DNA from 2 places in the Porcibacter vitabionis genome. Region 1 is predicted to be linked to the other one. Evidence: predicted binding sites of a transcription regulator. Region 1 holds the regulator's gene; the other holds the start of a gene.
The links. Region 1 encodes HrcA, which represses chaperone genes, less so after heat shock. Its sites were predicted from a motif close to TGTTAGCACTCNNNNNNNNNGAGTGCTAACA; they were not measured.
Positions count from the first base shown of each region.

Region 2: ACKX2L_RS05670 (Hsp20/alpha crystallin family protein) is a predicted target of HrcA. The motif match lies at 3,279-3,309, and genes of this name have one in related genera.

Region 1 is NZ_JBJYZD010000010.1:32,938-38,355, reverse strand. It holds gene hemW (radical SAM family heme chaperone HemW) at 10-1,236, shown strand; gene hrcA (heat-inducible transcriptional repressor HrcA) at 1,375-2,463, shown strand; gene grpE (nucleotide exchange factor GrpE) at 2,527-3,225, shown strand; gene dnaK (molecular chaperone DnaK) at 3,319-5,229, shown strand; gene dnaJ (molecular chaperone DnaJ) at 5,374-5,418, shown strand, end outside.
Region 2 is NZ_JBJYZD010000005.1:118,862-124,279, reverse strand. It holds gene clpB (ATP-dependent chaperone ClpB) at 1-2,257, opposite strand, end outside; gene ACKX2L_RS05670 (Hsp20/alpha crystallin family protein) at 2,719-3,153, opposite strand; gene epsC (serine O-acetyltransferase EpsC) at 3,450-4,445, opposite strand; gene ACKX2L_RS05660 (tetratricopeptide repeat protein) at 4,463-5,418, opposite strand, start outside.

The DNA.
Region 1 (5,418 bases):
GATATCAGCATGAATCATACAACTTCCATCGAATTATATATCCATATTCCCTTCTGTGTGCAGAAGTGCGCCTACTGCGACTTTCTGTCCTTTTCTTCCGATGCAGATGACCGGGAGGCATATACCCGTGCCCTGATCCATGAGATCACTTACTGGGGCGAGAAACTCGATCATCCGGCCGTCTCTACGATTTTCATCGGCGGCGGGACACCCAGCTGGCTGGAAGTGTCCTTGATGGATGAGATCCTTCGTGCGGTCAGGTCTTCATTTCACATGGAAAAAGGCCTGGAATGCACCATGGAAGTGAATCCCGGGACGGCTTCTTATCAGGCCATGCTCGACTACCGGTCCATGGGGATCAACCGCCTTTCGATCGGCCTCCAGAGCGCAAATGACGAGGAACTTAAGACCCTGGGCCGGATCCATGATTACCGGCGCTTCTTAAGGACCTTCGAGAGCGCCCGGAGGGCAAATTTTTCTAATATCAATGTAGACCTCATGACAGGAATCCCCGGACAGACCCTGGAATCCCTCAAGCGAAGTCTGGCCAAGGTCGTGCTTCTGGGGCCGACCCATATCAGCGCCTACGATCTGATCATTGAGGAGGGGACACCCTTTTATGACCGCTATCATAAGGACGAAGAGAAGCGGCTGGCAGGAGAAGAACCGGCCTTTTTGCCGGATGAGGATACGGAGTATGAAATGACCCGGATGACAGAGGATTATCTCCGTCAGAAGGGCTATCGCCAGTACGAAGTGTCGAATTTTGCCCGACCGGGCTATCGCTGCCGTCACAATGTCGGCTATTGGAAAAGAAAAGAGTATCTTGGCCTCGGTCTTGGTGCGGCTTCCCTTATAGATGAGACCCGTTGGAATGAAACGAGAGACTTCCGGCAGTATCTGGCTTACTGGAAAGATGCAGACAAGGGCAATCTGTCTGACCCGGGAGATCAGGAAAAAGCAGGGCTCGATATGCCAAAGACCCTTACAGACTTCCAGCGTCTGTCTAAAAAAGATGCCATGGAAGAATTTATGTTTCTCGGCCTTCGCATGAATGAAGGGGTTTCTTTGGATGCCTTTGCATCTTATTTTGGTATTCCACTCTTGTCTGTCTATGGATCTGTGGTGGATCGATATCAGAAGGAAGGCATGATCTGCCTTGCCGAAGGCCGCTTGCTTCTGACCCGAAGAGGGAGAGAAGTGTCAAATGAGATCCTGGCAGACTTCCTCTTGTAACCAAACACACAATTCATAAAAAATTCTTAAAAATTCCCATCATTAGAGTTGACATCCTTTGCCAAGGGTGATAGATTAATCACAGAAACAATTAGCACTCTGATTAAATGAGTGCTAACAAGAAAAAGGATGACAGTTATGGAAGAACTCGATGACCGTAAGAAAAAAATACTGAACGTCATCATTGACACCTATCTGAAGACCGGAGAGCCGGTCGGATCCCGTACCATTTCCAAGGCGCCGGGTCTGGACCTCAGCTCAGCCACGATTCGGAATGAGATGTCAGATCTGGAAGACATGGGTTATATTGAATCCCCGCATACTTCTGCCGGAAGAGTTCCTACTGACCAGGGCTATCGCTACTATGTCGATAACCTGATCAGGGATCGGGACCGGGAAGTCATGGAAGTTCGTACCAGTCTGACACAGAAGACCGAGAAGATGGAGAAGGTCCTGAAGATGATCGTTCAGTACCTTGCTAAAAACACCCAGCTTCCGACCGTGATCTCAGCTCCTTCCATTACAAGAAACCGGGTCAAGTTCGTACAGCTCTCCGCTGTTGATGAGAGTCACCTCTTGTCCGTTGTCGTGATGGATGGAAATGTAGTCCGAAACAAAATGATCCGCATCACGGAGCCGGTCAATAACGAAGAACTTTTGAAGCTGAACATGCTCCTGAATACAACCTTAAACGGCTTGACGGTTCAGGACATCAATTTGGGACTGATCCAGAAGATCCGGGGCCAGGCGGAAGACAATTCCGATATTATTGAATCGGTTTTGGAAACCATAGCCGACACCATTACGGATGATGACCTCGAGATCTATACCAGCGGAGCAACCAATATCTTCCGTTATCCGGAGCTTTCGGATTCACAGAAGGCAAGCGAGTTCCTTCAGAAGTTTGAAGACAAGGGTGATCTGGCAGAGCTTATCACAGAAGCTGAGGAAGATGCCCAGGAGACCGGAAAGGGTCTTCAGGTTTATATCGGCGATGAAAACCCGGTCAAGAACATGAAGGATGTCAGCGTTGTGACAGCTACCTATGAACTTGGCGATGGCGTGAAGGGAACGATCGGAATCATCGGACCTAAGCGAATGGATTATCAGAAAGTTATGGACAGCCTGAGCAGTCTGAAAGACCAGTTGGAGGGCACCTTAAAGAAGCCGGAACTTTCAATCAGTCCCGGAAAGGAACCGGACGATAATGGCAGTCAGAGCAAATAGAATCGACAGAAAGGCGGTAGTATTTTGGCAGAAGAAATGAAGAAAAACCAGACTTCCGATTCTCTGAAAAATGAAGACCTGACCGAAGAGAACAAGGTTAAGACTTCGGAAGAAAAGGCAGAGGATTCTGAACAGAAAGCAAAAGATCCGAAATCAACAGAAGAGAATCCGACAGAGAATAAACCCCAAGCTGCAGAAGATTCTTCCAAAAAATCCGAAGACAAGCCGGATCAGGAAGAAGAAAACGGTAAGGAGAATAAGGAAGAAAAAGACGAGACAGAAGAGAAAGACGATAAGAAATCGAAAGGTTTCTTTAAAAAGAAACCGGATCCCAGAGATCAGAAGATCGCCGATCTGACCGACCGTGTGCAGAGACAGATGGCCGAGTTCGACAACTTCCGGAAAAGGACAGATAAGGAAAAGAGCGAGATGTTCGATGCGGGTGCCCGCCATATTCTCGAAAAGATCCTTCCGGTCGTTGACAATTTCGAGCGTGCCATTGCCCTTCGCCCCGAAGGCGAAGACAATGCTTATGCAGACGGCATCGAAAAGATCTATAAAGGCCTGATCAAGACCCTGGATGATCTGGATGTCAAGGAGATCGATGCCAAGGGAAAGGAATTTGATCCGAATTTCCACAATGCCGTTATGCATGTGGAAGATGAATCCCTCGGTGAAAACGAAGTGGCTGAGGTCCTGCAGAAGGGCTACACCTTCCACGATGTCGTTATCCGACATGCCATGGTTAAGGTTGCCAACTAGTCGACGGATCTCTTGATTGGACAGTGAAAACTTAACTTTCTTTTGGAAGATAAATAGAAATAGATCAATAACTCAAAACAGGAGGAAAACGTTATGAGTAAGATTATTGGTATTGACTTAGGTACTACAAATAGCTGTGTAGCTGTTATGGAAGGTGGTAAGCCCACCGTTATCGCAAACCAGGAAGGCGCGCGGACAACGCCGTCTGTTGTCGCTTTTACAAAAAACGGCGAGCGTCTGGTCGGTGAGCCGGCAAAGCGTCAGGCAGTAACAAATGCAGACCATACCATTTCTTCCATCAAGCGTCAGATGGGCCGGGATTATCATGTTACCATCGACGGCAAGCAGTATTCTCCTCAGCAGATTTCTGCAATGATCCTTCAGAAACTGAAGGCAGACGCAGAGAACTACCTGGGCGAGAAGGTCACCGAAGCAGTTATCACCGTTCCTGCATACTTCAACGATGCTCAGCGTCAGGCAACCAAGGATGCCGGTAAGATCGCAGGACTTGATGTAAAGCGTATCATTAACGAGCCGACCGCAGCAGCACTGGCTTACGGCCTGGACAATGAAAACGAGCAGAAGATTCTGGTCTATGACTTAGGCGGTGGTACCTTCGATGTATCTGTCATCGAGATCGGCGACGGCGTCATCGAAGTTCTGGCAACCAATGGTGATACTCATCTTGGCGGTGATGACTTCGATAACAAGATCATCGACTGGATGGTTTCCGAATTTAAGGCAAGCGAGGGCGTAGACCTCTCCCAGGATAAGATGGCTATGCAGCGTCTGAAGGAAGCAGCAGAGAAGGCAAAGAAAGAGCTTTCTTCTGCAACAACGACCAATATCAACCTTCCTTTCATCACCGCTGTAGACGGACAGCCTAAGCACCTGGATATGGATCTTACCAGAGCAAAATTCGATGAACTGACCATGGATCTGGTTGAGCGTACCGCAGTTCCGGTACAGAATGCTCTGCGTGATGCCGGACTGACCAGTAACGATATCTCCAAGGTTCTTCTGGTCGGCGGTTCTACCCGTATCCCGGCTGTACAGGAGAAGGTTAAGAGCCTGACCGGTAAGGAACCTTCCAAGTCTCTGAACCCGGATGAAGCCGTTGCAATCGGTGCATCCATTCAGGGTGGTAAGCTTGCAGGCGATGCAGGTGCCGGCGACATCCTTCTTCTGGATGTAACCCCTCTGTCTCTTTCCATCGAGACCATGGGCGGTGTTGCAACTCGTCTGATCGAGCGGAATACGACCATTCCTACCAAGAAGAGCCAGATCTTCTCTACTGCAGAGGATAACCAGACGGCCGTTGATATCCATGTTGTACAGGGTGAGCGTCAGTTCGCAAGAGATAATAAGACCCTTGGAAACTTCCGTCTGGATGGTATCGCACCGGCTCCGAGAGGAGTTCCTCAGATCGAAGTTACCTTCGATATCGATGCCAACGGTATTGTAAATGTATCCGCTAAGGATCTTGGTACCGGCAAGGAACAGCACATCACCATCACCGCAGGCTCCAACATGTCCGATGATGAGATCAATAAGGCAGTCAAAGAGGCTCAGGAATACGAGGCTCAGGATAAGAAGCGGAAGGAAGCCATTGACACCAAGAACGATGCAGACGCTTTCTGCGTACAGACCAAGAAGGCCCTCGATGAAGTCGGTGACAAGGTTTCCGCAGACGAGAAGGCTAAGGTAGAGACCGAGCTTAAGGCAATGCAGGATCTCCTGGCTAAGTACAAGGACAACAATGATCTCTCGGATCAGGAAGTCAATGATATCAAGGCACAGAAGGAGAAACTGGAGACCGCAGCTCAGCAGGTATTTACCAAGATGTATGAGGCTGCTCAGGCAGCTGCTCAGAGCCAGGCCGGCGCAGGTGCGAATGCAGGAAATGCCGGAAATGCAGGCAACGCAGGCAGCACAGGCACAAGCAACAATGGCGGCAATGGCGGAAACGACGATGTCGTTGATGCTGACTACAAGGAAGTCTGAAGTTGATCCCTTGTAATACAAGGAAGAAGTAAAGCCAAGCCATACTCCGGTCCTGCCGGTGTATGGCTTATGGCATATATAGAAAATGTAAACCAAGCCGGATCTTTTATTATCATCCGGCGACAATAGATAGGCAGAATTAACATGGCAGAACAGAAACGTGACTATTACGAAGTGCTCGGCGTCGAT
Region 2 (5,418 bases), on a different contig from region 1:
AGTGGTTCCGAAGTTCCTGTCTTACAGCATCCTTTGCGCTTTCCGTGATCTCTCCGTTCTCGCTTATGCCCTGGAGAAGCTCCGAGGCGCCAAGGTTTGACGTCATGATAATAATGGTATTCTTAAAGTCCACGGTACGACCCTGGGAGTCGGTGATCCGGCCGTCATCCAGGACCTGAAGCAGGATGTTGAAGACATCCGGATGGGCCTTTTCCACCTCATCAAAGAGGACAACGGAATAGGGTTTTCTCCGAACAGCCTCTGTCAGCTGGCCGCCTTCATCGTATCCCACATATCCGGGAGGCGCTCCGATCAGACGGGAGACAGAATACTTCTCCATATACTCCGACATATCGATCCGGACCATGTTATTCTCATCATCGAAGAGAGCTTCCGCCAGGGATTTGGCGAGCTCCGTCTTACCGACACCGGTAGGTCCCAGGAAGAGGAAGGAACCAATCGGTCTCGAAGGATCCTTGATACCGGCCCGGGAACGTATGATGGATTCTGTGACAAGCTTTACCGCTTCGTCCTGTCCGACCACTCTCTTATGGAGTTCATCATCCAGATGAAGGGTTTTATTCCGCTCGGTCTCATTCAGCTTGCTGACCGGGATACCGGTCCAGCGGGATACGATGGCTGCGATCTCATCGGAATCCACGCTGTCATGAACCAGCTTCAGATCATCGTTCTGGACCTTCTTCTCTTCGGCTTCCAGTTCTTTCTCCAGAGAAGGCAGTTCGCCGTAACGAAGCTCGGCCAGACGGTTCAGATCACCCTTCCGCTCGGCAAGTTCCATCTGCTTATGGACATCTGCAATCTGATCCCGGAGTTTGGCCGGACGATTGACGGCATTCTTCTCATTTTCCCATTGCGCATTGAGAACTTTCAGACGGTCTTCATTTTCCGCAAGCTCTTTCTTGACACTCTCCAGTCTCTCCTTGGAAAGCTGGTCCGTCTCCTTCTCCAGAGACATCTTATCCAATTTCAGCTGGATATTCTTATGCTCCAGATCATCGATCTCTTCCGGCTTGGATTCCTGCTCGGTCTTGATCTGGGCGCAAGCCTCATCAATCAAGTCAATGGCCTTATCCGGAAGGAAACGGTCGGAAATATAACGATGGGAAAGCTCGGCTGCCGCAATCAGGGCATTATCCGTGATCCGGACACCGTGATAGGTCTGATAATTCTCACGCAGACCACGAAGGATTGTGATGGTCTCACTCACAGATGGCTCATCCACAAGCACTCTCTGGAAACGACGTTCCAAAGCAGCATCCTTCTCAATGTATTCCCGGTATTCATTCAAAGTAGTAGCACCGATACAATGGAGCTCGCCTCTGGCCAGCATGGGCTTCAAGAGGTTTCCGGCATCCATGGAGCCTTCGGTCTTGCCGGCACCGACAATCAGATGCAGTTCATCGATGAAGAGGATGATCCGGCCCTCACTCTTTTTGACTTCATTCAGAACAGCCTTCAGACGTTCCTCAAATTCGCCCCGGTACTTGGCACCTGCAATCAGGGAACCCATATCCAGGGAGAAAATGGTCTTATCCTTCAGATTGTCCGGCACATCACCGGAGACAATTCTCTGGGCCAGGCCCTCAACGACTGCGGTTTTACCGACACCAGGCTCACCGATCAGAACCGGGTTATTCTTGGTTTTCCGGGATAGAATCCGGATCACATTCCGGATCTCTTCATCCCGTCCGATGATGGGATCCAGCTTCTGGTCTCTGGCTTTCTCAACCAGATCTTCGCCGTATTTCTTCAGAGAATCATAGGTCTCTTCCGGATTATCACTTGTGACATTCTGATTTCCCCGAACCGACTGCAGAGCCTTTAGAAAGCGCTCTCTTGTAATGCCGAATTCACGGAATTTCTGCTTCATGGAAGTGCTCGGATGAGCCAGCATGGACAGGAAGAGATGCTCGACCGAGACATACTCATCTCCCATTCGCTTGGCTTCATCTTCTCCGTGCATCAGGGCTTCATTCAGGTCATTGCTGATATAGACCTGAACATTGGACCCCTGCACCTTGGGCAGGTTCTGTACCATGGATGTAATATCATTGGTAAAATAGGTCAGGTCAATTTCCATTTTTTGAATCAGTTTCGGGATCAGGCCGTCCTCCTGATTCAAAAGTGCCAGAAGCAGGTGTTCCTGGTTGATCTCCTGGTTGCCATAATCCATGGCAAGCTTCTGAGCGTCCTGAATGGCTTCACCGGACTTCTTTGTAAAACGGTCTATATTCATCTCTCCACCTCCTTTTGGCTGGAATTATTTTTTTTCATTTTATTCATCATAATCATTCTATTCCAAATCATATGCAGGTCATAGGAATCGTACAAATAATTCTGTGCCAGTCAATTCTGTTCCGATCGCGTGCATCCTGTACAATTCGTTTCTACGCATATCATATGAATCACACATTAATCTATGCTGCTTATTGCCATTTCTATGAAAGGAACCGGACCAATTCCGGTTCCGGAAATTCTGGTCATATTATCATCCGGACGAATCCCGATTTTGAAAATTCAGATGAAAGGATCGGAAACGAATCCTGATTTTTGAATCCTGATTTTCGAACCCCGATTTTCGAGAATTCAAATCATAGAACCCGGGTCAGATTCTGTTCTGATTTTCAAAAAATTAGGTAAGAACAGCCCGGGTAGGAATTCCTGCCCGGGCTGCTTCTCTCGGAAGGTCAAAGAAGATTATCCTTCGATCATAATTGTCTTCTTGTTTTCAATCGGTTTCTTCTGCTCCGGATCCGGCAGAGTGATAAGAAGCATACCGTCTTCAAACTTAGCGTGAACATCATCTTCGGTGATGTTGTCACCTACGTAGAAGGAACGCTCAACAGCACCGGTGTAACGTTCCTTGCGAACGATCTTGCCGTCCTTATCCTTCTCATCCTTATTGTCATTGTGAGCTGCGCGGATGTTCAGATATCCGTTCTCAAGAGACAGCTGAACGTCGTCTTTCTTGAATCCCGGAAGCTCCATCTCGAGCTCATAATTACCGTCCTTCTGCTTTACATCGGTCCTCATCATACCATTGTTGTTTGTGAAAGCCGGTGATCTAAACCAGTTGTCATTAAAGAAATCATCCATCAGATCTTCACCGAAAATACTAGGCATGTACATCATAATTACTTACCTCCTTAAACATCTAATGTCTGTTAAAATTAACTTCCTTGTTTTCCGGGCAGCCGCTCCAAGCACTTCCTGTGGAGCTTTCCTCTTCCTTTCGAACAACTATGTTATAGCACGTTTATTAGCACTCGTCAATAGTGAGTGCTAATATTTTTTGAAAAATTTTTTATTTTTTCAAAATGTAGACCAAACAGACAGATGGATGCCCAAAGAATTCTTTTGACTACTGTAGAAAATCCCTTCCTTCGTAAGGCCGGCCAGGCCAAACAAAAGGCAGGGATCATATCTTATCAAATCACATAAAACCAAGTCTCATCCTGGTCCAGATCGGTCTTCTCGATCTGGCCGCCGCCCTGGCCCTTCTTATACTGCAATTCCTGGTTTTTGATAGTGACTCTGGTACCTGCAGGAATGGAACTCGTAATGAAGGCATTGGATCCGATTACAGAATTGGCTCCGATCACGGTCTCACCACCCAGGATCGAGGCTCCGGAATAAATCGTCACATGGTCTTCAATGGTCGGATGCCGCTTGTGGCCGCGAAGCTTCTGGCCACCGCTCGTGGAGAGTGCTCCCAGGGTAACGCCCTGGTATACCTTTACATGCTCGCCGATCGTGGTCGTAGAGCCGACAACAATGCCGGTGCCGTGATCGATAAAGAAATACTTGCCGATCGTTGCACCCGGATGGATATCAATTCCGGTCCGGGAATGGGCGTACTCGGTCATCATACGGGGGATCAGAGGCACATCCAGTAAGAAGAGCTCATGAGCGATCCGGTTGACCGTGATGGCCAGAAGACCCGGATAAGAAAGGACGATCTCATCCTTATTCAAGGCTGCGGGATCTCCTTCCAGGGTTGCTTCCAGATCCGTATCCAGATACTCCCGGATCTTCGGGATCTGGCTCATGAATTTCATAGTGATCTCGGCTGCTTCTTTCTCGACCAGGGGCTGGCAGACATAGGCATCCGGATTTTCTCCCTCTTTCTGGTAACGAAGAACAATACCGATCTGTTTATTCAGATTGTAGATCACATCCTCGATCCAGACGGTCAGATTGGAGTCCAGATTATAGGATTTGAAGACATTGTCCCTGTAATAGCCCGGATAGAGAATGCGGAGCAATTTCTTTAAGATCTCACGGACCGCACGCTGGTCCGGCTGACTGTAGACCGTCATCTTATCGATATCACGGCCCTTCTGATAGTCTTTTAAAATAGAAGTCACCAGTTCATGTACTTTTTCCTGGCTCTGTGATTCTTCCATGAATGAATGTTTGATCATTCCGGGCAATCCTCCTTTTACTGTGCTGCCGGTGTCAGTTTCTGAGCCCTTCTGGCTGCCTTTCTGGACAAACTGGAATCCGGGAAGAGCTCATTGATCCGATTGTAAGCATTGATTGCTTCCTGGGTATTCTGATTCTTCTCATAAGCCTCACCCAAGCGGTAAAGCGCATCTCCGTCCTTATACTTCTCATCCATAGAAGTTACCGTTGTAAGCTGTGTGATGGCATCCTGATATTTCTCAGAATTATAAGCTTCGATGCCGGCATTATAAGCATCTTCCAAAGTCTTTGCATTGACTGCGGCATTGACCGAATCATAGACCGCCTGTCCCTGGGACTGTAAGAGGTCCCGGTTCACACTGGAAAGAAGCTGGCCTGCAGTCGCAAGGTCATTGGAGGCCACTGCATTATTGGCCTGGATCAGCTGTTCATAAGATGTTACGACATCGCTTTTTCCGGTGTATTTCTCGAGCTCTGCCTGAAGATCTGATACCTGCTTTTGAAGCTGACTGATCGAAGAGCTGCTCTTAGTTGCCTTCTCATTAGCGGTCACCAGGGTCTTCGATGCATCGTTTTTCACCTGCTGACGGATAGAAGGGACAATCAGGAAGGCACAGACTAAGAGACCGATCACAAAGCCGACGGCGATATTCATAAGAGCCGACCAGCGGCTGTCCGCCAAATTGCCGAAAAAGGCCATGATGCCGGACCCGCCTCTGATCCCGGCTTCTTTTCTCTTCTTTTTCTTTCGTTTCTCTGCACCATCCGAAAGCTCTCTTTTGATTTCATTTCGATAGGCCTGGATCCGAGGATTTCGGCTGTCTCTCTTCTCTAATTCCTTTAAGACGGCATCCGCTTCTTCATAATCTTCATTATGGATCAGGATCAGAGCCAGAAGGAGACTCGCATCCATGATCTCCGGATTGTCGGAAATGACCCGGCGAAGCTGGAGTCTGGCCAGATCCAAGGCTC